DNA from 3 places in the Paenibacillus sp. LPE1-1-1.1 genome. Region 3 is predicted to be linked to each of the others. Evidence: riboswitches for the same ligand, from Rfam matches in the RefSeq annotation. Region 3 holds a riboswitch; each other region holds the start of a gene.
What was found. A riboswitch is a leader RNA that binds a small molecule or an ion and turns the genes downstream of it on or off. The one in region 3 is predicted to bind ZMP and ZTP.

Region 1 (9,727 bases), on a different contig from region 3:
AGCGGGGTAATTACGCATAGGGCAGACTCCGGCGGGTTTGTAAATCTTTTCGTTCAGGATGCGAATAACGGCATCATCGTTAGAGTTCCAAACAGCGTCTCTGCAGAGCCGGGAAATCAAATTGAGGCTTACGGCACGCTGAGCGAATTTTCGGGTTTGCTTCAATTGAATGCCAGCGTAGAAAATACGAAGGTAACGGGATCTGTTCCTGTCCCGGCGCCTATCCATGTAGATTCAACAAGTTTCGGCAAAACGATCGAAAATCGCAATAAGTTTGAAGGTCGTCTGGTTCAAGTGAATAACTTGACCGTTGAAAGTGTCGCGAGCGGCGTAGTTATAGCAACGGATGCGGCCAGCGGCGATAAAATCATTATCTATTCTTCCGATGCTTCATTTGTAGCTGGGAAAATGTTTGAGCAGGTAACGGGCGTTATGACGTATCATTCCAGCGTCGGGCTGGAGCTTCTTCCCCGCTTTCCGCTGGACATTGTAGAGAAGCGTTTGGCAGTACAAGCTAGTGTTCCTTCTGGCGGCATTAACGCCGGCGGCTCAGTAGTGCTAAGCACGCTGGCTGAGGGCGGTGTCATTCGTTATACAACCGATGGAACCGTACCGACGGCATCGGTGGGCACCATTTATACAGGCTCGATTGTCGTTAATGCGGATACCGTTATTAAAGCGGTTGTTACTGCTGGAGGACAGACAAGCGAAGTAGCAACCTTTACTTATAAGCTGCTGGAAAATACAGATGGCATTGCGATTAATAAAATTCAAGGCGAGTCACATAAGTCGATTTACAACAATGTACAGGTTTCCAATGTCACGGGCATCATAACTTCGGTAACTACGAATTCCTTCTATATGCAAGCGCCTGATGCGGAGAAGGATAACAAACCTAACACGTCGGAAGCCATTCAGATCTATAAGCCAGTGCATGGCTTGGCAGTGAAGGATGCTGTATCCGTATCGGGTACGGTGCAGGAATACGGCAACAGCCCATCGCTTACGGTCACTCAAATTAATGCCGAGTCGATCAATAAGCTGTCAAGCGGCAATGAGCTTCCAGCCGCAGCCTTGATCGGGACAGGCGGACGCATCATTCCCAACCTAATCGATTCAGACCGTTTTGGCGTGTTTAATCCAGCCGTCGATGCGATTGATTTTTTTGAAAGTTTGGAAAGCATGCTTGTCGAGCTCAAACAGCCGACGATTACGGGACCGTATGCCAATTCTGTAACTCCGGTTACGGTTGATAACGGCGCGAATAATCCGGTAAAAACGGCTGCAGGCGGCATTGTGCTGCAGGGTGACGGATTAGATCCGGCAGACAGCAGTCTGAATCCTCAAAAGCTATTTATCGGCGGTTCCAAACCGGCGGGCACAGAGATCAAAACAGGCGATGCTTTTGACGGCAGCATCGTCGGCGTCATTAATTACGCAAGCGATCTTTACAAGTTGATGCCGACTCAGCCATTGCCGGCTATTACTCGCAGCGGCAATACGCAGAAGGTGACGAGTATCGTACCGGATTCGGACAAGCTGACCATTGGTACGTTTAATGTGGAAAACTTCAATGCGGCTGAAACGGCAAAGGCGGCGAAAATCGCATCTATTATCGTGACGAACATGAAGCAGCCGGATATTATCGGCTTGATGGAGGTTCAAGATAATGACGGCGAGAACGATACCGGCATTACGGACGCTTCCCAAAGCTTCCAAGTATTAATCGATGCCATCAAATTGAAGGGCGGACCTGCGTATGCTTACACTGACGTAGCTCCCGAGAATAACAAAGACGGCGGGGCTCCCGGCGGCAATATCCGCGTTGGCTTCTTGTATAATGCCGATCGCGTAACTCTGGCATCAGACAGGAAAGGAAGTTTTGCAACTTCGGTGAAGGTGGATGCACTGGGAGGATTGACGCAAAATCCGGGACGGATCGGATCCGCGGATGCAACGACCTTTGCCTCATCCCGCAAGCCGCTGGTTGCAGAGTTCCTTTTTGAAGGAAAACGCGTAGTAGCGATCGCCAATCACTTAAACTCTAAAGGCGGGGACGGCAAGCCTTGGGGCGATATCCAGCCGGTTGTCCGCAGCAGTGAAGTGCAGCGCGCGAAGCAGGCGGAAGCCGTAAACAGCTTCGTTAAGGAGCTTACGACCAAGGATCCAGAGGCAAGCGTAGTTGTGCTTGGAGACTTTAATGATTTCCAATTCTCCGGCACACTGAACAAGCTGAAGGGTGCAGAACTATCGAACCTTGTAGATAAGCTGCCCGTTTCAGATCGCTATTCTTACATCTATGACGGCAACTCGCAAACGCTGGATCACATTTTGGTAGACAAGGGGAATGAAGAGAAAGCCGAGATTGATGTCGTTCATGTCAATGCTGACTTCGCTATCGAACACGGCAGAGTAAGCGATCATGATCCGCTGCTTGCGCAGCTTGACTTGTCGGCGAAGAAGGATGCGGAGTTTGCGATGACGATTATGCATGTGAATGATTCGCATGCCAACTTGGCGAATGTTGCAAAAAGATTTACAGCAGTGAATCAGATACGTCAAGAAACGGCTCATTCCATCCTTCTTGATGCGGGAGACGTATTCTCGGGTACGCTGTTCTTTAATAAGTATTTAGGTCAAGCGGATTTGGAGTTTATGAATAAACTCGGGTACGATGCCATGGTATTCGGTAATCATGAATTCGATAAAGGGCCTTCAGTGCTGGCTGATTTTGTGGAAAAAGCAAAATTCCCGTTCGTGAGCTCGAACATTGATTTCAGCAAGGAACCCGAGATAAGCGGATTAGTATCCGAGCAAGCTATCGGTGAATCGGCGGACGCAGGGAAAATTTACGACGCGGTTATTTTGGATGAGGGCGGCGAGAAAATCGGGGTATTCGGCTTAACGACCGAGGATACGAAGTTTCTTGCATCGCCGGGCGAAAATATCGTATTCGAGGATCATATCGCGAAGGCGAAGGAAACAGTCAAAATGCTGCAGGACAAGGGCATTAACAAAATTGTAGCGTTAACTCACCTTGGCTACGAGTTTGATCTTAAAATGGCTGAGCAGGTGACCGGTATTGACGTCATCGTCGGCGGACACAGCCACACGAAGGTTGATGCGCCAAAGGTATTCCACGCTGACGGCGAGCCTACGTTGGTCGTGCAGGCAGAGGAGTACAACAAATATTTAGGCAGATTGGATTTGAAATTTAACGATGCAGGCGTGCTTACCAAATGGAACGGCAAGCTGCTGGATATTGCCACCTTTGCGGCAGACCCGGTTGCGACGGAAATGCTGAAACCTTATCAAGCAGGCGTTGCGGAAATTGAGCGTCAAATCATCGGTAAAACGAATGTGCTCCTGGATGGCGAACGCACCAACGTTCGTGCCAAGGAAACGAATCTGGGCAATTTGATGGCAGATGGCATGCTCGCTAAAGTAAAAAGCCTAGTCAGCGGCAATCCGGATTTGCAGCAGTATGATGTAAAAGGGTTCGTGGCGATTCAAAACGGAGGCGGTATTCGCGCATCGATTAAGAAAACCGCAGCGGGCAAAACGGATGGCGACATCACGCTCGGCGAATTGCTGACGGTCATGCCGTTTGGCAATAACCTTACGGCGCTGCGCATGACGGGGCAAGAAATCATTGCGGCGCTGGAAAACGGCGTGAGCGGAGTCGAAACGGGACAAGGACGCTTTCCGCAAGTGTCTGGCCTGCGTTATTATTATGATTCCAAGAAGCAGGCAGAGGTGCTTGACGCGAATGGACAATTAACGCAAGCGGGCAGCCGCATAGTCAAGGTGGAAATTAAAAATGCGGACGGCAGCTATAGCCCAATTGATGTGAACGGCTATTATTTTGTGGCCACGAACTCCTTTATGGCAAATGGCGGCGATTTCTACCGCTCGATGAAGCAGGCGAAGGATGCGGGACGCCAGCATGAGCTGAATATCGTCGACTATGAAGTGTTCTGGGAGCATTTGACGAATCTCGGCACGATCAATATTGGAACGGAAGGCCGCATTACAGATTTGTTGGGCCAGCCGCTGCCTGGTGACGGCGGAGTGAATCCAACACCGACGCCTACGCCGACACCGACACCGACACCGACACCGACACCGACACCAACGCCGACACCAACGCCGACTCCGACGGACATCGAGTTCAGTGACGTAGGCAGCCATTGGGCAGCGAAGGCTATTGAAGAAGCCGTGAAAGTCGGGTTTGTCAAAGGGTATGGAGACGGCACGTTCCACCCTGGGGAAACAGCAACGAGAGCGCAATTTATTACGATGGTCGGCAGAGCGCTTCAGCTGGAATCAACAGCGGGCCAGTTGGATTTTGCGGATGCGGGTGAGGTTCCTGCATGGGCTCGTTCCTTCTTTGCCCAGTTGATTGAAGATAAAATCATAACAGGTTACGAGGACAATACAATAAGGCCGGGAAGTTCCTTAACTAGAACGGAGATGACCGTTATTCTCGTTCGCGCGCTTGGTATTGAGATTGATCCGAATGCGAAGCCAACCTTTGCGGATGTGAGCGACATTCCGGTATGGGCAAGACCGTATATTGCAGCGGCACAGAGGGCAGGTCTCGTTAATGGCATTGGCAGCAACCGGTTTGCTCCGGATGTGAAGGCAACGAGAGCAGAGGTCGTTACGCTAATATTGGCGGCGCTAGATTACGAACAGAACTGAAAATCTTAAAGAAGTAGAAGCGTCCCATTCCACTTTGCAAAATAGTGGGATGGGACGTTGTATTTTGCCTATCGAAAGGGCCGTGCTCTTGTTGTATTATTAATGCTGCTTTGTTATAGTTTTGTGGAATTATGGAGAGCGGTATTCATACATAGAAAGAGTTGAGTTCGGATGGCGGATGATCGAATGGATGATAAACTGAGCAAAATGATCGATGTGGCAAGGCTGTATTATGAATTGAACTATAATCAGGAGGAAATCGCGCAGAAGCTGGGCGTTTCGCGTCCAACGATATCCAGGTTTCTTCAGCAGGCGAAGGATGAAGGATATGTTCAAATAAAAATCGTTCACCCTAATGAGAACAATTTTGTGCTCGCCGAGCGGCTGCAGTCCAAGTTTGGGCTGAAAAAAGCAGTCATCGTCTCCGTGCCGCAATACGAGGACAGCATTGTCAAACGATACATTGGCGAAGCCGCGGCATCCTATTTATATGATACGGTGAGAGATGGCGATATTATTGCGACGACTTGGGGAACGACGCTTTTTCAAATGGCGACCCAGCTCAAGGACAAGCCCGTCCGCGATGTTAAGGTCGTTCAGCTAAACGGCGGGGTCAGCCATTCGGAGACCAATACGTATGCTTATGAAATCGTTCATTTATTCGGCAAGGCTTTTCACACGATCCCCTACTTTATTCCGCTTCCCGCGCTTGTTGATCATGAGGTGGTGAAGCGAACGATTGAGTCGGACCGCCATATTCGCAATATTTTGGAGCTGGGAAAACTGTCAAACATTGCGGTCGTCACCGTGGGAGCGCCAACCGAAGATTCGGTATTAATAAGAGCGAACTATTTCACCGATTCGGATATGGATATTATTCGCTCGAAGGCCGCAGGCGACATATGCTCGCGCTATATCGATACGGCGGGGGCCGTTTGTTCGGAAGAGCTCAATGAACGCACAATTGGCATTAGTCTCGATGAATTGAAGCGCAAGGAGCAGTCGATTCTGGTGGCCGGCGGAGCGAAAAAGGTGAACGGCATCTACGGCGCGCTGCGCGGAGGCTATACGAACGTGCTGATTACCGATCAGTTTACGGGAAGGTATTTACTGGAGCGGGATGTGTAGCGCAATTCTACTGCACAAACTGCAATGTAGTAAGAAGCCATCAGAGCGCAATGCTGCTGCACAAACTGCAATGTAGTAAGAAGTCGCGTGGGGGAAGGTAGGGAGTCGAAAGAGGAAACGTTATTTACAGCCGCGCAGCTGCGCTTCGGACAGCTGCACTGCACTTTGTGCAATAGAAAGACGAATTTTAGCGGCACTAGCGCGCTACAGTGTAGAAAATACAACAGAAACAGCCGATGAAGACTCTAATGAGTCTGGCTCGGCTGTTTCTGTTGCACTAAGTGCAACGTAGCTGAGATTCGTCACGATTGAGCGCGATTACGTTGCACAAACTGCAACGTAGCCAGAAAACCACATGTCCGAGCGCTTTCTGCTGCACAAACTGGAATGTAGTATGAAGCCACTCGTCAGAGCGCAATGCTGCTGCACAAACTGGAATGTAGTAAGAAATCGCGTGGAAGTCGCGTGGTGGAAGGAAGGGAGTCGGAAGGGGGAAACGTTGCGTAAAGCCGCGCATCTGCGTTTCGTTCAGCTACACTGCACTTTGTGCAATAGAAATACGAATTTTAGCGGCACTAGCGCGCTACAATGTAGAAAATACAACAGAAACAGCCGATGAAGACTCTAATGAGTCTGTATCGGCTGTTTCTGTTGCACTAAGTGCAACGTAGCTGAGATTCGTCACGATTGAGCGCGATTACGTTGCACAAACTGCAACGTAGCCAGAAAACCACATGTCCGAGCGCTTTCTGCTGCACAAACTGGAATGTAGTATGAAACCACTCGTCCCTACGTGATTCTACTGCACAAACTGCAACGTAGCCAGAATACCACTCGTCAGAGCGTGATTCTGCTGCACAAACTGTAATATAGTAAGAAACCATTCCTCCCAGCACGATTTTGCTACACGAAACTAGATTGCGGCAAGCTTTGCCGCGGCGTCGACCGTATGCTTCAGCAGCATAGCGATCGTGACGGGCCCGACGCCTGCGGGGACAGGGGTGATGGCGCTGGCCTTCGCAAGGCAAGTCTCATAATCGACATCCCCGATGTTCCCCGGGTTGTAACCGGCATCCAGCACGACGGCGCCTTCGCGAATCCACTCTCCTTGAATGAAAGAAGGTTTGCCGACCGCAGCGACGACGATGTCTGCGGGCTTCAGCATTTCGGCTAGATTTTGTGTCTTGGAATGGCATGTTGTCACGGTGGCATTGCGGTTTAGCAGCATCAGCGAAACGGGCTTGCCCAGAATCGGGCTGCGGCCGACGACTACGGCATGCTTGCCCTCGATCGGGATTTGATAATAATCCAGAATAGCCATAATGGCAGCAGGCGTGCAGGACGGATAGTCCGCATAGCCGAAAGCATTTTGGGCAAAGCCAAGCGCGGTCACCCCGTCCACGTCCTTGTGGATGCTTATCGCTTCAAAAGCTGCGCGTTCATCAATTTGATGCGGCACGGGATGCTGCAGCAGGATGCCGTGAACGAGCGGATCGCGGTTAAGCTGCGAGATGACCGCAATCAAATCCTCGGTCGAAATGGACTTATCCAAATGGATTCGTTTCGACTCGATGCCTAGCTTCTTGCAGGCATTTCCTTTCATGCGGACATAAGTCTCGGAAGCAGGATCGTCTCCGACCAGTATCGTCGCCAAACAGGGCACAATGCCTGCGGCTCCAAGCGTTTCTACCCTAGCTTTCAACTGCTCTTTAATTGCGTCTGCGACGCGTGTGCCGTTTAAAATCATTTTGTCCGTCATGTTTACCCAGCTCCTTCGAATGGTTGTCGAAAAACATAAAAAGGCAAGGGGAATGTCCCCTTACCTTTGCCCAGGCGTACGGCTAATGATCTGCGCGCTTCCTCATGGTTCCCCATGCTCCGCCAGTTACGCACAGCTTTTTGTTGTTAGCTTCATTCTAACAGCTCCTGCGAGAAAAAACGAGCCATTACGCTCAGTTACTCCAATTTTAGTAGTGGGGAAACGATTGGCGGGATGCTATAATTACTTTAAATTGAGGGTGCGGGAGACGATGCCCTCTTATTACCGCTTCACAAAACGACAGGGATTGGGGTGCAGGCGTGTTAAAGCTGGGTAGATTTTTGGGGAAATATAAGCTGCCTGCCGTGCTGGCGCCGCTGTTCATGCTGCTGGAGGTATGCATGGATCTGCTGCAGCCGCGGTTTATGGCGAGCATCGTGAATGACGGGATTATGGGCGGGGACTTGGGAGCGATTGCCGGCACCGCGCCGAAAATGCTGCTGGCGGCGCTTATCGGTTTAGTTGCCGGCGTCGGCTGTACGGTGTTTGCGACCATAGCTTCTCAAAGCTTTGGAGCGGATCTGAGGCAGGAGCTGTTTCAAAAGATACAGGGCTTGTCGCTTCAATCGCTTGACCGCTTCGGTTCAGGGTCCATCGTGACCCGTTTGACCGGAGACGTCACGCAAATACAAGGCTTGGTGCTGTTACTTCTCCGTGTTTTTGCGCGGGATACGTTCATTATTATCGGGAGCCTGGTCATGGCATTCCTGATCAGCCCGCGTTTATCTATTATTTTGCTGGCGATGATCCCTTTGCTGGCTGCATTTCTCGTCATTACCACGCGGGTAACCGTTCCGTTATTCGCGAAGATGCAGCAGCGGCTTGATCAAGTGAATACGGTGATGCAGGAAAATTTGTCGGGTATTCGAGTTGTCAAAGCATTTGTCCGCGCCGATTACGAGGAAGAGCGGTTTAATGAAACGAATTCGAATTTGCTGCATGCCAGTCTGCGGGCGGCAAAAATCGTTGCGCTCAATACGCCGCTGATGTCGATTATTCTGAATTTCAGCATCGTAGCGGCGTTATGGTACGGCGGCATGCTTTCAGAGCAGGGTACGCTTTCGGTCGGCAGCCTTGCAGCGTTTCTAACGTATATTACGCAGCTGCTGTTCTCCACCTTAGGGCTCGGCAATCAACTAATGGCCATATCCAGGGCAAAAGCCTCCGCCGACCGCATTAATGAAATATTGGAGTTCTCGATCGACCAACCGAAGGAAGAGCAGCTGCCCCTTCAGCAGCCGAAGCAAATTCGAGAAGGCCGAATCTCGTTTGAGCAAGTAAGCTTTAGCTATGACGGTAATTTGGAGAAAGCCGTATTACGCGATATTGATTTCACGGCGGAGCCGGGAGAGACGATAGGGATCGTCGGCGTGAACGGAGCGGGGAAATCGACGCTGGTCAGCCTGATTCCGGCTTTTTACGAAGCGACGGACGGCCAGCTGTGCATCGATTCGGTGCCGATTAACGAGATGGATCCCTATGAGCTTCACAGCCAGATCGGCATGGTGCTGCAGCAGGCTCATTTGTTCAGCGGCACGATTCGGGACAATATCTGCTTCGGCAAGCCGGATGCAACGCAGCAAGAAATTGAAGCAGCGGCTAAAGCTGCCGAAGCCCATTCTTTCATTATGAAGTTGGAAAAAGGCTATGATACCGAGCTTGGACAGCGCGGCGTCAATCTATCCGGCGGGCAAAAGCAGCGCCTATCGATAGCGCGCACCCTGCTGCTGAAGCCGAAGATCGTCATACTCGATGACTGCACAAGCGCGGTTGATCTCAATACGGACCTGCTCATCCGGAAATCGCTGCAAACCATCATGAAGAGCAGCACCTGCCTCATTATCGGACAACGGATCGCATCCGTTCAGCAGGCGGATCGGATTATCGTGCTAGAGGACGGTCAAATAACAGCAATCGGAACGCATGGCGAGCTGCTTCAAGGCAGCAAGCTTTATCGGCAAATGGCCTTATCCCAGCAAGGAGCGTAATCAGATGAATCCTACTTTGGCGACATTAAAAAAAATCGGCTATTATTTATTTCATCAAAAAACAAGTCTTCTGACGGTTATTTTGCTT
Region 2 (9,727 bases), on a different contig from region 3:
GACGATTGAGGAAGCACGCCAGACGATTCTCGCCCATATGCCTGAAATTGAACGGATTACCGCAGAGGTATTGGAAAGCCGCGGTTTTGAATATGGCTCGCAAGCAGAGCTTGGCATGGTCCCTTTCCCGACTAAAATGTATGGCAATCAGGTTTATCCGGCCGGCGATTATGAAGCGCTCCGGATCACGCTTGGCGAAGGCGGCGGCCAAAATTGGTGGTGCGTACTGTTTCCGCCCCTATGCTTCATCGATGCGGCAAGCGGCGAGGCATCGGCTGCCTCTGGCACGGATACGGCTCAGGGCGCTGCGCTGCAGTCGGATACGGCTCCAGTGAAAACAGCAGCGCTTGAAACTGCGGCGGCAGACGCGCCATTGGAAGGCGTAGCGCCGGAAGCGAAGTTTTTCCTGTGGGAGATCATCGAATCGCTAATCGACTGGATTAAATCATTGTTCTCATAAAAACGCTAATCGACTGGGATAAGTCATTGTTTTCATAAAAAAACGGCCGTCATGTCTTGCAAGCGGAAGACGTGACGGCCGATTTTTTTGTATTATTTTATAGGTTTCCGAAGCTTGCCGGGTTCTTATAGCTCACCCGTTAAACGAGATTTTGCCGCCAAAGGCCGGCAGTATCCGTTTACGCTTGTTTGGGCATGCATATGCTATAATAGCGGAAGAATGGATAATTTATATGAGAGCAAGGATTGAAGGATAGAGATGACGACTATGAAAGTATGGCACGTTAAGCAGGCGAATGTGGAACAGCTCGGTCCGGAGCTCAGGGAGGCAGCCGCTGCGCTTAGAGATGGCGGTCTCATTGCATTTCCGACAGAGACCGTCTACGGGCTTGGCGCGGACGCACGGAGCACGGAGGCCGTGGAGCGGATATTCAGCGCGAAGGGGCGTCCCTCGGACAATCCGCTAATTGTGCATATCGCGCACCGCAAGCAGTTGGATGAGCTGGTGCTGCCGTATCCGAAGCTGGCTTCGAGGCTTATGGATTGCTTTTGGCCGGGCCCGCTTACGATTGTGCTGCCTGTTCGTGATGAGGCGCTATCGCCCCTGGTAACGGCAGGGCTGCCTACGGTAGGCATCCGGATTCCGGATCACCGGGCGGCTCTAGCGCTGCTTGAGCAAGCAGGATGCCCGATTGCGGCGCCAAGCGCGAATCGCTCGGGAAGACCGAGCCCGACGCTTGCGGAACATGTGCTGGAGGATTTAGAAGGACGCATAGACGGCCTTGTGGATGACGGACCGACGGGTGTCGGCTTGGAATCGACGGTAATTGAATTGGACGGCGAGCATGGCATCCGCATTTTGCGTCCGGGCGGCATTACGCGCGAAGCGCTGCAGCAGGCGGTACCGGAAGCGCGAATCGACAGCGCCTCGATAGAGGAGCCTGAGACGGCCCCTCGTTCCCCCGGCATGAAATATACGCATTACGCACCGCAAGGAGAGCTTGTGCTTGTACAAGGCGATCCAGGGGCCGTCACGGCTTATATTCATGCGCAAGCAGAAGCCGCAAGCCGGGACGGGGAAGTGACTGGCGTGCTGGCTTTCGAGGAGCGGGTAGCCCAATACAGCGCTGACCATGTATTGTCGCTGGGAAGCGAAGCGGAGCTGGACGATGCAGCCCATCGCTTGTACGCGGCTTTGCGGGAGCTTGACGGTGTCGGCGCAGAGCGCATTTGGGCGGAGAGCAGCGGCGAGCAGGGCATTGGAGCCGCGCTGATGAACCGCTTGGCAAAGGCAGCCGGCAATCGAATCGTTCGTGTTTAGAAGTAATACATTAGGCTGGGCTGGTGCATGTGTTAAGAGTAACTTCGTCTCCAATCAAGAGCTGCATCATGCTCCTACACTGCAGTTAGTACAATGTAACTCTTGCTCAATCACCCATTGTTTCGCTACAATGCAGTTTCTGCAATAGAAAGCATGTCTAGGGGCAGTTTTGTGGCGAGTTGAGGGAATTCTGTTGTACTAACTGCAACGTAGCTCAATTTGTCGGGCGCCATGTCAGGTTTCTGTTGTAGAAAGTGCAGTAGAATGTGTTGGTGTTGGTGTTGGTGTTGGTGTTGTTATTGGTATTGGTATTGATGTTGATGTCGAAATGGAAATGGAAATGGCTTCAGTGTAGCTAACGCCCTGGCGAAAAGTGAAAAGCAAAAAAACGCCACATGCTGAACGAGCAAATCGAAGAGCTAGGAATTAACCTAGAAACTTACTTCGTCTCCAATCAAGAGCTGCATCATGCTCCTACACTGCAGTTAGTACAATGTAACTCTTGCTCAATCACCCATTGTTTCGCTACAATGCAGTTTCCGCAATAGAAAGCATGTCTAGGGGCAGTTTTGTGGCGTGTTGTGGGTATTCTGTTGTACTAACTGCAACGTAGCTCAATTTGTCGGGTGCCATGTCAAGTTTCTGTTGTAGAAAGTGCAGTAGAATGTGTTGGTGTTGGTGTTGGTGTTGGTGTTGGTGTTGGTGTTGGTGTTGGTGTTGGTGTGGTATTGGTGTTGATGTTGAAATGGAAATGGCCTTAGCTACAGTGTGAACTATGATATGTGTTGATGTTGATGGTCTTGGTGTTGTTATTGTTATTGGCATTGGTATTGGCATTGGCATTGGTATTGGTATTGGTATTGGTATTGACGTTGAAATGGAAATGGCCTCGGCAACAGTGTGAACTATGATATGTGTTGATGTTGATGGTCTTGGTGTTGTTATTGGTATTGGTATTGATGTTGACGTTGAAATGAAAATGCCTTCCCTTACAGTTTGAACTATGATAAGTATGTTTGTCCCCATGTCCGCATATGTTTGGTAGAGAAACCAGGCGGACATGGGGGAGATAGACTGTGGTTGAAGCACATTTGCATGCCGGACAGTTTCTGACGCTGTTCATTATCGCGTTAGCGCTTGGCTTAGATGCCTTTTCGCTCGGACTTGGCATAGGATTAAAAGGCATTCGGCTGCTGGATATTTTGAAGCTGGGCGTGGTTATTGCTTTGTTTCATGTTATAATGCCGCTGGCGGGCATCTACACGGGTCAATATGTAGGGGTTCTGCTCGGCGATGTGGCTACGGTCGCGGCCGGTATTTTGCTGGTGCTGCTGGGCGGGCATATGATCTACAGCTCGCTGCGCGGAGACGCGGTGCAGTCTTTTGACCACAAATCCTTATGGGGCTTGCTCTTGCTCTCGCTTAGCGTCAGCATCGATTCCTTCTCTGTCGGCATTACGCTTGGCATGTTTGCGGCCAATATGTGGACGACCATCTTATTGATTGGGCTGCTGGGCGGGCTCATGTCCGTGCTTGGCTTAATGATCGGCCGCAAGGTTAGCGGCAATCTCGGCGAATACGGCGAGGCTGTAGGCGGCGGAATTTTGTTTATTTTCGGTATATTGTTTATTTTTTAAGATAGACAGCTGGGAAAAGCGTGCGAAAAGGAGTTGGCAGTGTGAAACGTATATTATTTGTTTGTACTGGCAATACATGCCGCTCGCCGATGGCGGAGGCTATGCTGCGCCGGATGGCTGCTCTAAGAGGCATTACGGTTGCGGTCCGTTCCGCGGGCATCTCCACGGTCGATGGGCTGCCGGTGTCTGCCCATGCGGTAGAGACGCTTAGACAGCGCGATATTGAGCATAAGAGCACTTCGCTTGCGCTGACAAGCGAGGCGGTCGGTTGGGCTGACATTATTTTGACGATGACGTCTAACCATAAGCGCGGGCTGCTGCAGTGGCATCCCGAGGCTGTAGACAAAACCTATACGCTGAAGGAATATGCGTACCAGGACGCGAGCGTGCTCGCCGATATCGAAGAGCTGGAACGTCTGTATTCGGAGCTGCATATGAAGCAAGCCTTGGGTCAGCAGCTCACCTCGGCGGAACGAAGCCGTTTGCTGGAGCTGGAGCGCAGAATCCCAAGTTTCGACATCGTGGATCCGTTTGGCGGATCGCTCTCCATCTATAACAGCAGCGCGAATGAAATCGAGGATGCGCTCGTGAAGCTTCTGGACAAGCTTTCCAAAAGATAATTCCGCGGCTGTCCCCGTTAATATGGATTGATTTTTTGAACCGCTTCGGCTATTATGGAAAGACAATATACGGTTTCCGATGTAACTGGCGACGGAAGTGGGCTAACCACGGTGGAGCATCGGAATATACGGCCGGTCGCCTGGGCAAAGAGCAGCATGCTAATTAGCATGTCTTGCTCTTTTTTCGTCTTTTTCTGCAAAAATAGGTATACTAGCACTGTGATGTTTCATAACGAAGGAGGTCTTTTGCATTGAAAATTGCTATTGGTGCCGATCATGCGGGCTATCGTTTGAAGGATGAGGTTGTGCCTTTTCTTCAATCGCTCGGCCATGAAATCGAAGATGTAGGCTGCAGCTGTGACCAATCGGTTGACTACCCGGACTATGCGCTGCCCGTATGCGACCTTGTTACGAGCGGCAAAGCAGAACGCGGTATCTTGATTTGCGGAACCGGAATCGGCATGTCGATCGCGGCCAATAAAGTTCGGGGTATCCGCTGCGCGCTCGTCAACGACATGTTCTCGGCTAAAGCGACAAGGGAACATAACGATACAAACGTATTGGCACTTGGAGAGCGGGTTCTCGGACCTGGCGTAGCCTTGGAAATTATTCGGATTTGGCTTGAAACGCCGTTCTCGAACGGCGAGCGCCATGTCGGCAGAGTAAACAAAGTGATGCAAATTGAAGAGCAGTTCAGCAGCCAGTCCTAATTAGGGGGCCATCGCGATGAGCATAGAAGAAGATGTACGGCTTGGTGTCATAGCAGATCAGGTAGAGACGATCGTCCGCGAGCTGGCAGCGGCAGGCGGGCTTGCCGTGAGTCAGCTTTTAGTGATCGGTGTAAGTACTAGTGAAGTGCTGGGCCATCGCATTGGAACGGCAGGAACCGTCGAAACGGCCGCGCAAATTTACGCGGGCGTGGAAGCGGCGCGGAGAGAGCTGGGCTTCATTCCGGTGTACCAATGCTGCGAGCATTTGAATCGAGCGCTCGTTATCGATAGGGAGGCAGCCGAGCGTTACGGCTTAGAACCCGTCGGAGCGGTCCCCGTGCCGAAAGCCGGCGGATCGATGGCAGCCTATGCCTACCGCCAGTTAAAGGACCCCTGTCTTGTAGAAACGGTACAAGCGCATGCCGGCATCGATATCGGCGATACGTTCATCGGCATGCATCTGAAGCGGGTAGCCGTTCCGGTCCGTCCGTCGATTCGCGACATCGGGGAAGCCCATGTTACGATGGCCGTCACAAGGCCGAAGCTGATAGGCGGTTCGCGCGCGGTATACGAGCTGGGCACTGAGATAGCGGCAGAGCAATCTGCCGGAACATGCGATTAGCCGAACGCGGAGAACGAATGATCTAATTTTATAAAACAATTTAAAAATATATAGGCTGTCTAATTTGAGGAGGATAATGAAAATGGAAAACCTGCGCAAACAAGATCCGGAAGTATTGAAAGCACTAGGCCTTGAGCTTACTCGTCAACGGGATAACATTGAGCTTATCGCATCAGAGAACATCGTAAGCGAAGCGGTTCTGGAAGCAATGGGAAGCGTGCTTACGAACAAATATGCAGAAGGCTACCCAAGCAAACGTTTCTACGGCGGCTGTGAGCATGTGGATATCGTTGAGGATATCGCCCGCAACCGTGCGAAGGAATTGTTCGGCGCAGAGCATGCGAACGTTCAGCCTCACTCCGGCGCACAAGCGAATATGGCTGTTTACCTTGCTGCTTTGCAGCCTGGCGATACGGTTCTAGGCATGAACTTGGCGCACGGCGGTCACTTGACGCACGGCAGCCCGGTCAATGCATCCGGCTTGCTTTACAACTTCGTGGCATACGGCGTGCAAGAGGATTCCTTCACCATCGATTATGAAGAAGTCCGCAAGCTTGCTTTCAAGCACCGTCCACGCCTGATCGTGGCTGGTGCGAGCGCATATCCCCGTATCATCGATTTTGAAAAGCTTGGCAAAATCGCTAACGACGTAGGCGCTTTGTTCATGGTTGATATGGCTCACATTGCCGGTTTGGTAGCAGCGGGTCTTCATCCGAGCCCAGTGCCGCATGCACATTTTGTTACGACGACTACGCACAAAACGCTTCGCGGACCACGCGGCGGTATGATCCTTTGCCGTCAGCCTTGGGCAGCAGCGATTGATAAAGCGGTTTTCCCTGGTTCGCAAGGCGGTCCATTGATGCATATTATTGCAGCAAAAGCGGTAGCTTTCGGCGAAGCGCTTAAACCGGAGTTCAAGCAATACGCGACACAAGTTGTGAAAAATGCGAAGGTGCTTTCCGAAGAGCTTGTTGCAAAAGGCTTCAACATCGTTTCCGGCGGCACAGACAATCATTTGATGCTGCTTGATACGCGCAACCTGAACATTACAGGTAAAGTAGCGGAGCATGTACTTGATGAAGTAGGCATTACCGTTAACAAAAATGCAATCCCGTTTGATCCAACAAGCCCGTTTGTCACTTCCGGCATTCGTATCGGTACGCCAGCTGCAACGGCTCGCGGCATGGACGAGAAAGCAATGAAAGTCATTGCGGAAGTTATCGCTCTCGTGCTTAACAGTCCGGAAGATCAAGAAGTGCTTGCAAAAGCCCGCGGCTTGGTACGTGATCTCACTGCACAATATCCGCTTTACCCTGGCATGACTTACTAATTCGTTCCATCAGCATTTGATTCAGAGGACCTATTCGGTGTTTATACACGAGTAGGTCCTTTTTTTGTTGTTGTTCTTCCGGTGGAGCAGTGAATAAGCGGTATAAAATAATAAGCCGAGAAGAATGATATAAAACAATGAAATAAGCAGATTCGGCTATTATTTTAGTAAAAATGATGAAATAAGGTCTGATTATTTTATTATTTCTTGTTACTATCACAATGTTGTGAATACGTAAAATCATAGTGTCATTGCGGTTTATTTCGATTTTATAAACAAAAAGCTAAATTATATTCGAAATCAATTGGAAATTAAAAGGATATTTAATGATTTATGTATTTTATATAATTTGATCTATATTTGCCTTTTATTCCCTGTAATTGCTTCAAAGCGTTAAAGTAACAGAATAATAATCTAAATAAACGCTGTGAAGCATTAAAGCGACAAATTAATTATTCGAATAAACGCGTCAAAGCACTAAAGTATAGCGGATATTAGTCATTTAATACATAAATTTACAGCATATATTTGTTGATAAATAATTAACATGGATGTATAGTGAAATTTATTAGTAAACTTCAATCTCTATGTTTGGATGGGATGAGTGTATAACATTAGCTCAAGAGGATACGCGCATTTGGATCAGACAAGCTTTCTCTCTGATGCAAACGTTTGTATATAAGGCGAGTAAGGTGGACGATACTACCCACTGCTGAACAAAGTAGAGAAAAAAACGGGAGGGTAACAATGAGAACAAGAAAGTCTGCTTTTTCATTTATCGCTGCTTTACTCATTCTTGCTATGATCGCGGTAGGTTGTACGCCGAAAGAAGAAACAAGCAACAACGGCGCTGCGAATGGCGGGACAACGGGCGAGACGACTGAAGCGAAAGTGTTCCGTTTGAACATTCACTCTGAGCCTTCGACGCTGGATCCTGCACTTATGGAAGACAACGTATCCGGTACGCTTGCCACAGGTATTTATGAAGGCTTGACTCGTAAAGACGAAAGTGGCGAAACCATTCCTGCAACCGCAGAGAAATGGGAAATGTCCGAGGATGGGCTTACTTACACGTTTACCATTCGCAAAGACGCGAAATGGAGCAATGGTGACCCTGTTACCGCTAATGACTATGAATACTCTTGGAAACGCGCGCTTGATCCTGCAACAGGCTCGACATACGCTTACCAATTCTACTACATCGTTGGCGCACAAGATTATAACGAAGGCAAAACGACGAACGCTGACGGCGTAGGCATCAAAGCTATCGATGCGCAAACGCTTGAAGTGAAGCTGAACTCGCCTACTCCTTATTTCTTGAGCCTGACTTCTTTCTACGTTTACAACCCTGTTCACCAATCGGTGAAGGATAACGAAGCTTGGGCTGCGGATGCGGCTACAATCATCGGTAACGGTCCTTTCAAAATGAGCGAATGGCAGCACAATACATCCATTAAGCTCGTTCCGAACGAGAACTATTACGACAAAGACCAAGTGAAGTTTGCAGGCGTTAATTTTACGATGCTGTCTGATTCTGCGACTGAGCTTGCGAACTATGAGACTGGCGAACTTGATTACACGGGTAAACCTACCGGTGAAATTCCTGCCGAGCAAATCCCGGTTCTAAAAGAATCGAAGAAGGATGAGTTCGTGACAAAAGGGATTGCAAGCTCGTACTACTACATGTTTAACACAGAAGAAGTTCCTTTCAACAACGTAAAAGTCCGTAAAGCCCTTTCGATGGCGATTGACCGCCAAGCGATCGTGGAAAGCGTAACGATGGCCGGTGAAGTTCCTTCATTCGGTTTTGTTCCGCCGGGCATTATCGGTGAGAAAGAAGATTACCGTACAGAAGTGAAAGATGATTACTTTACAGAAAATGTTGATGAAGCAAAAAAATTGCTTGCTGAAGGTCTTGCTGAGCTGAAACTCACGAAGTTCCCTGAAGTGACTTTGACATTTAATACAAGTGATGGCCACAAGAAAATCGCGGAAGCCATTGTTGAAATGTGGCGTCAAAATCTTGGTATCGTAGTCGTTGCCAAGAACGAAGAGTTCTCTGTTCTACTCAAAAACCGTACGGCAATGAACTACCAGATTTCCCGCGCAGGCTGGGGAGCGGACTATAACGATCCAATGACGTACATGGATATGTTCGTTACTGGCGGCGGCCAAAACAATACAGGTTTTGCTTCGCCTGAATACGATGCTTTGATCAAAAAAGCATACGCAAGCGGAGATCAAAAAGAGCGTATTGCTGCTATGACTGAAGCAGAGAAAATCCTGATGGATCAAATGCCGATTATGCCGATTTACTACTACAGCAACGTTTACATGCTGAAACCTGGATTCAAAAATATCATCACAGATTACAAAGGCGACATTGATTACACAAGAGGTTATTACGAAGCGGAATAGTCATCCTTCCAGCATCTGAAGGTAGGGATATATGCGGGATGTCCGCATATATCCCTTTCTTATTGACTATTTCAGACTCTAGCACTTCACGATTCTTCTTGTTTATATTCTGTAAGGAGGTGTCCATTGCGTTGATAAAATATGTATTCAAGAAGTTTCTGTCCATGTTCGCTTCGTTGTTTGTTCTTGCGTCAGCTACTTTCTTTCTCATGAAAATCATCCCGGGCGATCCCTTTGTCAGGGAAAAAGCGATTCCGGAAAAAATAAGAGAACATCTCTTGGCAATGTACGGCCTTGATCAGCCGGTATGGAAGCAGTATTTGATGTATCTTAACAATTTGCTTCACGGCGATTTGGGGATGTCGATGAAGCAGCAGTATATGTCCGTCTCACGAATCATTAAAGAAAGCTTTATTTATTCCGCTCAAATTGGACTTTTTGCCGTCATCCTGTCCGTAGCGGCAGGTCTTATTCTGGGTATCATTGCTGCGCTTAATCATCGCAAATGGCTGGATAGCGCCACGATTATCATTGCGGTGCTTGGGGTTTCGATTCCGAACTTCCTTGCCGCGTCTATTCTGCAGTACGTATTCGGAAGCAAATTGCAATG
Region 3 (9,727 bases):
TTATGATCATGGCTGCCTGCTCCTCTGTGAGGCCATTGCATAGTCCGGCTCGAATGGCAGCCTCGGGTGGTCTCGTTCCCATTTTGCGCAGAATCAGAGACATCAGGATTCGCTTGGGCAGAGGGAGAACAGATAAGAAGGAGCCGCCTTTTTTGGGGATGACCGCACCAACGGCGACAAAGCCAGCCAAACGGCCGTGCAGCCCGGCTGCCAGCTTAAGCGAAAGTACGCCGCCTAAGGAATGGGCCACGATGATAACCCTCCGTATATCCCATTCATCGATTTGTTTTTTTATATGCATAACGTAATCCGCCAAAGCCAGCTCCTTGTCCACTCCCTTCTGTATGCCGCGATTCGGAAAATCAATCAATAAATAAGGATGCCCGAGACCCTCCAGCACTTTGCTCCAGATTTCGCTGTTCAAGCCTGCCCCATGGATAAATACAAAACCCGGTTTTTCTTGCGCATAGGCATGATTGTTCATGTTTTCTCCCCCAAAACTAATTATTCCTCATTGGATTACAGTTTTAGCTTATCATTCAAATAAGACAGAATTTGTCTTATTTAAAAGATAAGCTAAAATAAAGCTACAGAGAGAGGTGATGCTCTTGCAAAAATCACAGCGCTTGATCCAATTAATGATGATAATCAATGCGAGAAAAGCTTTTACCGTGCAGGAGCTTGCCGATGAATTCGGCATATCCAGCCGTACGATCACTAGGGATTTGCAAGAGCTCAGCGAGCTCGGCGTTCCCGTTTATTCGGTTCAAGGCAGAGGCGGCGGCTATAGGCTGCTGCAGGAGAGAATGCTCCCGCCGATAAGCTTTACGGAAGGCGAGGCGGTCGCGATTTTTTTTGCGTGCCAATCCTTGGAGTATTTCAGCTCTTTGCCGTTTGGAGAGGGAGCCAGCTCTGCGCTTCATAAGTTTTTTCACTACCTGCCCGCCGATGTGAAAGGCCGAATCGAACGGTTGAAAAATAAGGTTGCTATTTACAGCCCGTACCGCCAGATGTCGCCTGGCATTCTCCAGACGCTTCTTCATGCGATAATGGAAAGCGGCATTGTGACGATCGGATATCGCTCGAGCAAAGGCATACAGGAGCGAAATATTCAACCCGTCGGGCTTTACGCAAGCTCCGGCTACTGGTATTGTCCGGCGTACTGTTTTTTGCGGAAGGAAATGAGACAGTTCAGGGCTGATCGGATGCTTTCGGCGGTCATGAATCCTACGATGGAAAGCCGGGAGGATATCGAACGGCAGACGCTGCTCGATAAGCCTGAAAAGAGTCAGCTAGAGCAAACCGTGCTCCTGCTGAAATTAACGGAAAGAGGAATATGGCAGTTGGATACCCATGCACGGTTTGCGCCTTATATAAAACGTAATGAGGACGGCACGGGGACGGCAGCTGTTCCAATCGCCGCGGAGGATCTGAATTTTTATGTGGAGCTGATTTGGGCGTTCGGGGAGAATGTGAAAGTTATTGGGCCGGCCGAGGCAGTTACGCAGATCAAACAAAAAATGAAAGCCATGTTTTTGATGTATGAGAATGAAAGATAAAAGCATCGCATGCCAACTTAGAAAAGGAGTGATGAAATGAGCAATTCTAACCATCCGCAAGAAAGCGATCTTCCGGCAAAGCTGGCTAAGCCGGCATGGCGCGCATTGACACAGGCAGGGTATATCCGGCTCGAACAGCTTACTGTGCTGAAGGAAACTGAGGTCATGAAGCTGCATGGGATGGGGCCCAAAGCTCTTGAACAGCTGCGAACCGCTCTGGCCGAGAGGGGACAAACGTTTGCGGACTGACTCTCCTAACGCGTAAAGCCATCTTCTTTCTTTGTGAATGAAATTCACAAAAGTGTAACTAATTGGTAAAATTTGCGTCTAAAAATGGGAAGCGCAAAAAACCCATACGGAGGTACGAATGAAGCCAATTACCATTGCTATTCTGATTTTCTTCATTGGAGGATTGTTCACGAACGATGCGGCTTACAGCGCAGATAAACGCAATGTTCAGATGTCATCGGATTTAACGGGAATCATTGCTATTGACCATAGCACCGGTACGAGCACAGCGCTCCAAAATAATGGCGCAATATGGACATGGAAAGGAAATGAACCGGCAGCGAAAGGCGCGGTTTTGCCGAACGCGGTTCAAATTACGACCCGAAATATCGGCTTGAAAAAAGATGGAACCGTTTGGACCTGGGATAGCGGTGCGGGGAATCCATATTTTAAAGCAAAGGGAATCACCGCAAAGATTAATGAGCCTATCCAGATTGTAGAGCTAAAAGGAATAAAGAAAATTGAATCCGGCTCTATAGGACATTTGGCGCTGGATGAGCGGGGGGAGGTCTGGTACTGGGGAGAAGACGGATGTATGGCTTGGCTGCTTCGCGAGGACGTAAAACCGGAGGCCTGTTACCATTTAAGCAACGATCCCTCGGACGCCACCAGGTTCACAGCGCCGCTATTTACATCGATTCCAGCAAAGGTGGTATCTGATATTGCCGATATGGACATTGAGACAGGCGTCATGTTAGCAACTAAAAAGGGTCATATCTATCATATCGGGGTTTGGGACAATGTTCATATGGGTGAAGAGGATCTGATGATGAATAACATCATGAAAGTGGCTGCCGTCTCAGAGGGCCGGTATGTGGCGATCGGAATAGATAAAAATGGATACCTCTGGGGAACCTACCAAACAAAACTGAGTAAGCAGAAAGGTTTCGTTGATATAAGCGCGGTTTTCAATAACAGTATTCCGTATCTTGCAGTCCATCAAGATGGAACGGTGTGGTCGGGCCACATGGATAAGCCGGCTCCGATGATGCAGCTCGAAGGCTTGAAAGGAATTACCCGGGTGAAAGCAAGATCAACGAACTCCGGTATCGCGCTCGCTAAGCAAGGCGTGGTGTATCAGTGGGGGACCGGAGAAACGCGATATGATGATCATGCTTTGCTGCCGTTTAAAGCAGCAATCAAGCCGGCCAAGGTTCAGCGGCGCTTTACCGTTATTCTGAATGGCAAAGCAATGAAGCTTGCGGCAGGCCCTGTCATCCTAAATGGGACCACATTAGTGCCAATGAGGGATTTGTTTGAAGCGCTTGGCGCAAAGGTTGATTATGAGAATGGAAATATTACCGTTGCAAGGGGCGATTTGATCATCAAGCTGGAGGTTTATCGGTATGAGGCAGAGCTGAATGGCATAAAAAAGAAGCTTACTGAAGCGGTAACCTATTATAACGGGAAAACCTATATTCCTCTTCGCTTTATCGCTGAAGCGTACGGAGCAAAGGTGTCATGGGATGCCTCCAGCGGTACTGCCGTCGTTGAGATGCAGTAACGGAACTAGCATTCCGATTAGTTAATGCAATAAAATAAATGAAAAATAAATGATGATCTTGTATAATCAAAGCAATTAGTTATTTTTATGCATAAGTTGGTGCTCTGCATGACGGTGCTTCTAGACATGAAGACGGTAATGATTTTAATCGTATTAGGCCATCTATTTTCACTCCTGCTTATTAGCGCTTACTGGCGCACGCATACCAAAGATCAAATCTTGAGCAAGTTTTTACTGGCGAAACTTACGCAAGGCTTTGCTTGGATGCTGATCGTAGTACGCAATGGCATTCCGGATGTGTATACGATGTCGATAGCCAATTCCCTGCTGTTTATCGGATTTGCGCTAGAAACGGTCGCGATGCTGAGACTGATGCAGGCATTCAACCGTTCTGCGAAAGTGCTTTACATTGTCTTGACCCTTGGTGCAATCGTCGGTTACCTTCTTGTTATTGTTTTTAATAATCACGAAAATATTAGAATCGCCGAGGCATCGATAGGAACAGCGCTTTTTATGGTTGTGCCGGCCTATTTTATGATACTATCCAAAGCAGCATCCTATATTATGAAGCTTATCGGTTTATTGTATATCTTTACGATCGTTTCTCTTATTGGAAGAGCGATAGTCGCCTTGGTCTCCGATCAAACCATCGGCATGTTTACGCCTGGCATTTATCAGACGTTCACCTTCTTAGCGCTCTTTTTGATCATGTTTATCGGCAATATCGGTTTTGTGCTGCTGTTGAAGGAGCAGGCCGATCAAGAATTGATACGGCTGGCGAACTACGATGATTTGACAGGTATTTTTAACAGGAGAACATTCGTGTCGCTGTCCAAGCAAATGATAGCCGAGTATGCGAAAAAAAGAGAGCCTCTTTCCTTGGTGCTGTTTGACATCGATCATTTCAAAAAAATCAATGACACCTACGGACATCATATCGGAGACCGCGCCCTGCAGCAGCTGGCCAAGCGTATCCGCTCAATGCTAAGAGGAACCGATTCCTTCAGCCGCTATGGCGGCGACGAGTTTGCCATATTGCTGCCTGGAGCAGACGAAAGCGAAGCTGATCGAATGGTAGAAGCTTTTAGGCAGTCGACCACGCAGATTCTCATTCCTGATATGGCCAGTTCGCTGTCTATTAGTCTTGGCGTCGTTACGCTTATTCCAACCGAGCAAACAAGGCTGGAGACGCTTTACAAGTTATGCGATAAAGCTCTGTATGATGCTAAGCACAATGGCCGCAACGGCGCCGCGCGGACCCGATCCGTCTCATTGCTGGGCTGAAGAACCTTCTATAATGCAACTTCTTCCTCCCAATTGCGTCTTTATTTTGACGAAGAAATATTTGGGAGGCCATAGAATGAAACGAATAGGCTCATTATTATTCGTAATTCTTATTATCATAGTCGGATGCGGCAAGGAACCGGAAATGAACGCTGTTACCTCAATCGAGCAGGAATCCGCCAGGCAGCAGAACAAAATGCCTAAGGAAATGCCCGGCACCTTCGATTTTATGGTGCGCTTCGGCTATGGAACGGTTAATAAAAATGAAATCAATACTTTTCAAGACACGGTAACCAAAGATTTGATCATGAACGGGACGGCAACGGCGCAAATCACGTTGACCAAAGAAGAAATGCGAAGCATTTATGGCAAAATGAGAGATATAAACATCATGGGCGAGAAAGAGCTGGGGGCAGCCAATCAAACCTGTGAACGCGTTCCTTATGGCGAAGATATATGGGAAGTCAATATAAACGGCGAAACAAAAACATTAACGTGGACAGATCGATATTGCGCTCAGACCAGTGATATGGAGCAGCTGTTGGAACTGCGGAATTTCGTGGAGCAGATCGTAAAGACCAAAGAGGAATATAAAAAATTGCCTGAATCAGAGGGTGGTTACGAGTAATGCCGGACAACTTTTTGGCAGACCATTTACAAGCGGGAATCGTCATCTTCGTTGTCTTAGGCCTCGGTTTGCTGTTCATCGTCCGCTCGAAAATATCTGAACGCCGTTTTTATTATCGCGGACTAGGTTATTCACTCATCATGATGGCAATCTTTCTCGTTGTGGTCGGCGTTTTACAGAATTTAGATGAAGCAACCCATCGGCTAGGGCATTAGAAGGGCAGCTGCCTCATTAAAATAAATATGGTTCAAAAAAAGGGGCTGATTCTATCATCAGCACCCTTTTTTTTCGTTAACCGGCCAATAAAGTGTCTGCTTAAAGCTCACGCATTTAGGGTGTTTCCACCAGCCCGACAAACAGCAGCACACCGCTTTGCAGGTCTTGGATGGCGAAAAGAAACGGCCGGTTGACCTTCATTTCGAAGCTGCTGCTCGGCGGGGCGCTGCCCGCATCCATGCCAATCAAGGTTACAGCGGCTGCTTCCGTGCCTTGCTCGGATACATCGACAACGGTCTTATGCAAAATACGGCTGATATAAAGCCGCTGATCGCCGTTGTTGTCAGCTAATTCGCTGAAGTCCGCTTGGCTTGGATCGAATGGCAGACGCATCCCCATTGCACTTAAGGTGTCGATGAGCTCACGCTTACCCTCTACTCGGAATTTCGGCAGCGCTAGTCGGCCATTCGCCGGGGTAAAAGGTTTAGTCCAGAATTCGGTATCCGCGAGCAGTTTCGCGGTGAGTTCCTTTTGGTCCATATGCTGGCTTGGGAGGACGATGAGCATCCCCATTTGACCATCGCCGTATGGCAAGCGGATGGCTTGGTAAGCATCCGTTTCGTCATATTCGTAGCTGCCTCCCTGATTCATAAAGGGGATGCGTCGTATTTCACCGTCCGATTTCGTAAATTCATCTTCTATCGTAGCGTCTGGCTCAAACGGTCTCTTCCAAGTCCCGTCAAAATATAGGGCGTTTAACAGCATGAATTTCGTCATCTCGGATATAGGTTCATCCAGAATCGTTGGAATGAGACCGTTTGTCTGCTTATTAACCCATTTGTTCATTTCCTTCAGCACGGCTGGGTCGTCTAGCTTACGTTCGTTTAATTGGGCGTCGTAGGCAGCTATTACACGGTCGAGATAATCCTTTTGGAACGGCCAGCCCTTTTGCAGCCAGAGAGAGTTGGCCATGGACAGCTTGATGCCGGGTCCCGGTTGCAGCAGAAGCTCTCTCAGCTTCTGCTGTTCCTCATTCAGCATCTCCACCGACAATCCTTCCAGATGCAATGTCTTCGCGATCTGTTCGCGTGTCTGGCCCGCTGCCCCGTTCAGCGTCATCGACAGCGCCTGTACGATGCTGACAGGGGAGACAATGACGTTTTCTCCTTGTGTTTCATTGATCATTTTTTCCGCCAGCTCAAGCCCAAACGTATTCGTTGCCTTTACCATTTGCGAATCAATCTTCTCGGCAAGGCGAGCTCGTTCCGGCACGGTAACCGTCTTTTTCTCAGGCTGTCCGCATGCCGTTAACAGCAATACAGCAGAAATGGCGATGAAAATGGATTTGCGCAGCATGTCATTACCCCCATTTTAAACAAGCATTATCCATATCAACGGTCTCTGAGGACCAAAGGTTGCTGTAAACAGCCAAATGAACGGTGTGGGAGGATCATATACCTAAAAAGTTGTATACAGCAGAGAAATCGCCAGTCACCGTCATGGTCATGTATTCCGTGTATTTGGCCAGCAAGATTCGAATAATATTTGTTCTGGCGTTGAGATCTGTAAATAAAAGATCGGGCAGAGTTCTACGATGTAGTTTCTGCATTGTATGGTTATGAAAATAGTTGAACCGGAGCGTACAATGCAGTTTCTGCAATGGAGCGACTATTTTTGAATGGTTAGTAACGATTGGCACCCATTCTGTTGTAGCAAATGCATTGTAGCTAAAACAAAGAAGCGTAATCAGCCATTCTGCTGTAGTAACTGCAGTATACCGGAATGGCTGACGGCTAAAGGATGCTCTAGTCTTGTGAGGCTAAGATCAATATAAGTTCGTGCTGAGTACTACAGTATAGTTTCTGCAATGTAAGGATAAAAACAAGTTGAATAGAGGCGTACAATTTCGGGGAATCCCGCAGATGCGATATGATAATTCTATGGATGTTTTCGGCGGACAAGGAAACGGCAAACGGACATCACGCTCTCAAAGTATTGGAATGGAAAAAAAGGAGGAATCGGAACACGAGACTTGGTATCGCTTAATTGGCTGTGAATCCGAAGAAATTGGAAGTACATTTGGTTTTATTGTAGAAGAAAACTCGAAAACGCTGAATGAACACTTGTCTGCAAGCTAAAATGCTGTATATAATATAGTAAATATTTGGTATGTGTGACTGGCGCAGCGTGGAGTACCACGAGGGAGCACATATGTATAAGCCGTACGCCTGGGCAAAGTATTTGATCTGTGATCAAGTGCTTTTTTTGTTTGTCAGAAGAACAAAATCCGATGCTGAGGTGAGTACAATGAAAAGGTTTGAAGAGCAGCTGTTTAACCAGCCGTACCCGGGAAGAACGTTAATAATCGGCATGAATCCATCCGGTAATCATTACGTACAAGTCTATTGGATTATGGGAAGAAGCTTGAACAGCCGCAACCGGATTTTTGAGCGGGACCAATCCTTTGTCAGAAACACAGCGTTTGATCCATCGAAGATGGAGGATCCTTCCTTGATTATCTATTATCCGATAAAGGATACCAATGGATTTCACATCATTTCGAACGGGGATCAGACGGAAACCCTATACGCTGGATTGCGGCAAGGCGATTCGTTCGAAGAGGCATTGAAAAGCAGAGCGTTCGAGCCCGATGCCCCTCATTTTACGCCACGCATTACTGGTATAACGGATACGGGCTCGGGCATGTACGGTTTATCCATTTTGAAGACGAGAAACAATGATCCCTCGGTATGCATAAGAAATTTCTATCACTATGATGGCTGCATCAAGGGGGTAGGTCATTGCATTCACACCTATCAAGGCGAGGAGGACGGCATTCTGCGGCCATTCGCCGGTGAGCCTTTGGAAGTGCCGATCTTTGATTCTATGGAAGAAACCGCGAATTTCTACTGGAATAACTTAAATAAGGATAACCGAATTTCGCTGCTTGTGAAGTTCATTCGCAAGGAAGACAATTATGTGGAATACAAAATCGTGAACAAAAATGAAAGATGATCTATCGTAAGGTCCATCTCAACAAAGACGACTCCAATCCATGGGGTCGTCTTTTTTTATGCCCGTTTTCCGCCTCGACCTTCGCCTCTTCCCTAGGAAGAGTACCAAAAACTTTGAAAGTCCGAACCCGAGCATAGTGAAATAAGTGCGGATTTCTTTTTGATATATTGTTCATGCAGCAGCAATTCAGAGTGCTTTCAACTAGCTTAAGCTAGGGCGGGAGAGCAGAAAAAACGAATTCGGGGGTTGGCCGTGAATAAAAATTGGATCTTTTACACCGTGATGTTCTTGCTTCTCATTGTAACGACAGGCGCGGCGGCAGTGTTCTCTTATTCCGAGGAAGAAACCGCTGATGCGGTATCATACAAGCTTGCAGATGCGGAGCGGCGGGTTGGCGGCATCCTTTTAAGCGCCGATGGCATGAATGCGGGTGCAACGAACGCAAATCTTCTTCCCGAATGGAAAGGGCGGAAGCAAATTGCGGAGTGGAAGGAAGGCGAGGCGCTTGAATGGTCCGTCGATGTTACCGAGCAAGCCGACTATGAGCTGTCTATCGGCTATTATCCGCTGAAAGGAAACGGGCAGCCGATCGAATTTTTGCTTTACGTGGACGGAAAAGCGATATCCGATCCTTACGCGCCCTTCGAGCTTAATCGCCTGTACTACGACGAGCCGGGCAAGCTCAAGCGGAGCGGCGGGAACGAGCTGCGTCCGAAGCAGCTGGAAGGAGAGGTTTGGCTCGATACGAAAGTGGCGGCAGCAGGCGAGATGGAGGACGGCCCGCTGCAGCTCCCGCTTACAAAGGGCAAACATGTCATAAGGCTTGAGAATGTAAGGGAAAGCGCAGCCGTCGATTACATCAGCCTGGACAAAGCAGTGACGGCGAAAACTTATGAAACCTATAAAGCATCGCAGGCTGCAGAGGCTTCCAAAGGCAGCGAGGAGGCGTTCATCACGATTCAAGCGGAGCACGCCTATGCCAAATCGGATTCCGGTTTATTCCCGACGACGGATCGGACATCGCCGCTTACGACGCCTTACAGCCCGACCCTGCTTCGAATCAATACCATCGGCGGCAGCAACTGGGATGTTCCGGGCCAGTGGATCAGCTATAAGTTCGAGGTACCGGCGGACGGGTGGTATAAAATAGGCGCCCGTTACCATCAGAATGAAGTGAAGGGTTCCTTCGTTTCTAGGAAGCTTGCGCTCGATGGCCAAGTGCCTTTTCAGGAA

Region 1: another riboswitch for ZMP and ZTP. It lies ahead of MRBLPE1_RS12855 (bifunctional 5,10-methylenetetrahydrofolate dehydrogenase/5,10-methenyltetrahydrofolate cyclohydrolase); the one in region 3 lies ahead of MRBLPE1_RS06415 (IMP cyclohydrolase).
Region 2: another riboswitch for ZMP and ZTP. It lies ahead of rpiB (ribose 5-phosphate isomerase B); the one in region 3 lies ahead of MRBLPE1_RS06415 (IMP cyclohydrolase).

What each region holds. Positions count from the first base shown of each region.
Region 1 covers NZ_JBEGHY010000012.1:501,722-511,448, forward strand. Annotated here, with positions in the region: gene MRBLPE1_RS12845 (5'-nucleotidase C-terminal domain-containing protein) at 1-4,704, shown strand, start outside; gene MRBLPE1_RS12850 (sugar-binding transcriptional regulator) at 4,891-5,832, shown strand; gene MRBLPE1_RS12855 (bifunctional 5,10-methylenetetrahydrofolate dehydrogenase/5,10-methenyltetrahydrofolate cyclohydrolase) at 6,746-7,591, opposite strand; ZMP/ZTP riboswitch at 7,653-7,731, opposite strand; gene MRBLPE1_RS12860 (ABC transporter ATP-binding protein) at 7,912-9,639, shown strand; gene MRBLPE1_RS12865 (ABC transporter ATP-binding protein) at 9,644-9,727, shown strand, end outside.
Region 2 covers NZ_JBEGHY010000044.1:149,991-159,717, reverse strand. Annotated here, with positions in the region: gene spoIIR (stage II sporulation protein R) at 1-460, shown strand, start outside; gene MRBLPE1_RS27425 (L-threonylcarbamoyladenylate synthase) at 719-1,780, shown strand; gene MRBLPE1_RS27420 (manganese efflux pump MntP family protein) at 2,857-3,417, shown strand; gene MRBLPE1_RS27415 (low molecular weight protein arginine phosphatase) at 3,459-4,037, shown strand; ZMP/ZTP riboswitch at 4,109-4,190, shown strand; gene rpiB (ribose 5-phosphate isomerase B) at 4,289-4,747, shown strand; gene MRBLPE1_RS27405 (TIGR01440 family protein) at 4,764-5,369, shown strand; gene glyA (serine hydroxymethyltransferase) at 5,452-6,699, shown strand; gene MRBLPE1_RS27395 (peptide ABC transporter substrate-binding protein) at 7,447-9,117, shown strand; gene MRBLPE1_RS27390 (ABC transporter permease) at 9,249-9,727, shown strand, end outside.
Region 3 covers NZ_JBEGHY010000001.1:1,490,747-1,500,473, reverse strand. Annotated here, with positions in the region: gene MRBLPE1_RS06460 (alpha/beta fold hydrolase) at 1-484, opposite strand, end outside; gene MRBLPE1_RS06455 (helix-turn-helix transcriptional regulator) at 609-1,559, shown strand; gene MRBLPE1_RS06450 (DNA-binding protein) at 1,596-1,808, shown strand; gene MRBLPE1_RS06445 (stalk domain-containing protein) at 1,927-3,351, shown strand; gene MRBLPE1_RS06440 (GGDEF domain-containing protein) at 3,478-4,635, shown strand; gene MRBLPE1_RS06435 (hypothetical protein) at 4,712-5,263, shown strand; gene MRBLPE1_RS06430 (hypothetical protein) at 5,263-5,478, shown strand; gene MRBLPE1_RS06425 (serpin family protein) at 5,594-6,835, opposite strand; gene MRBLPE1_RS06420 (hypothetical protein) at 7,402-7,617, shown strand; ZMP/ZTP riboswitch at 7,643-7,720, shown strand; gene MRBLPE1_RS06415 (IMP cyclohydrolase) at 7,787-8,494, shown strand; gene MRBLPE1_RS06410 (extracellular solute-binding protein) at 8,747-9,727, shown strand, end outside.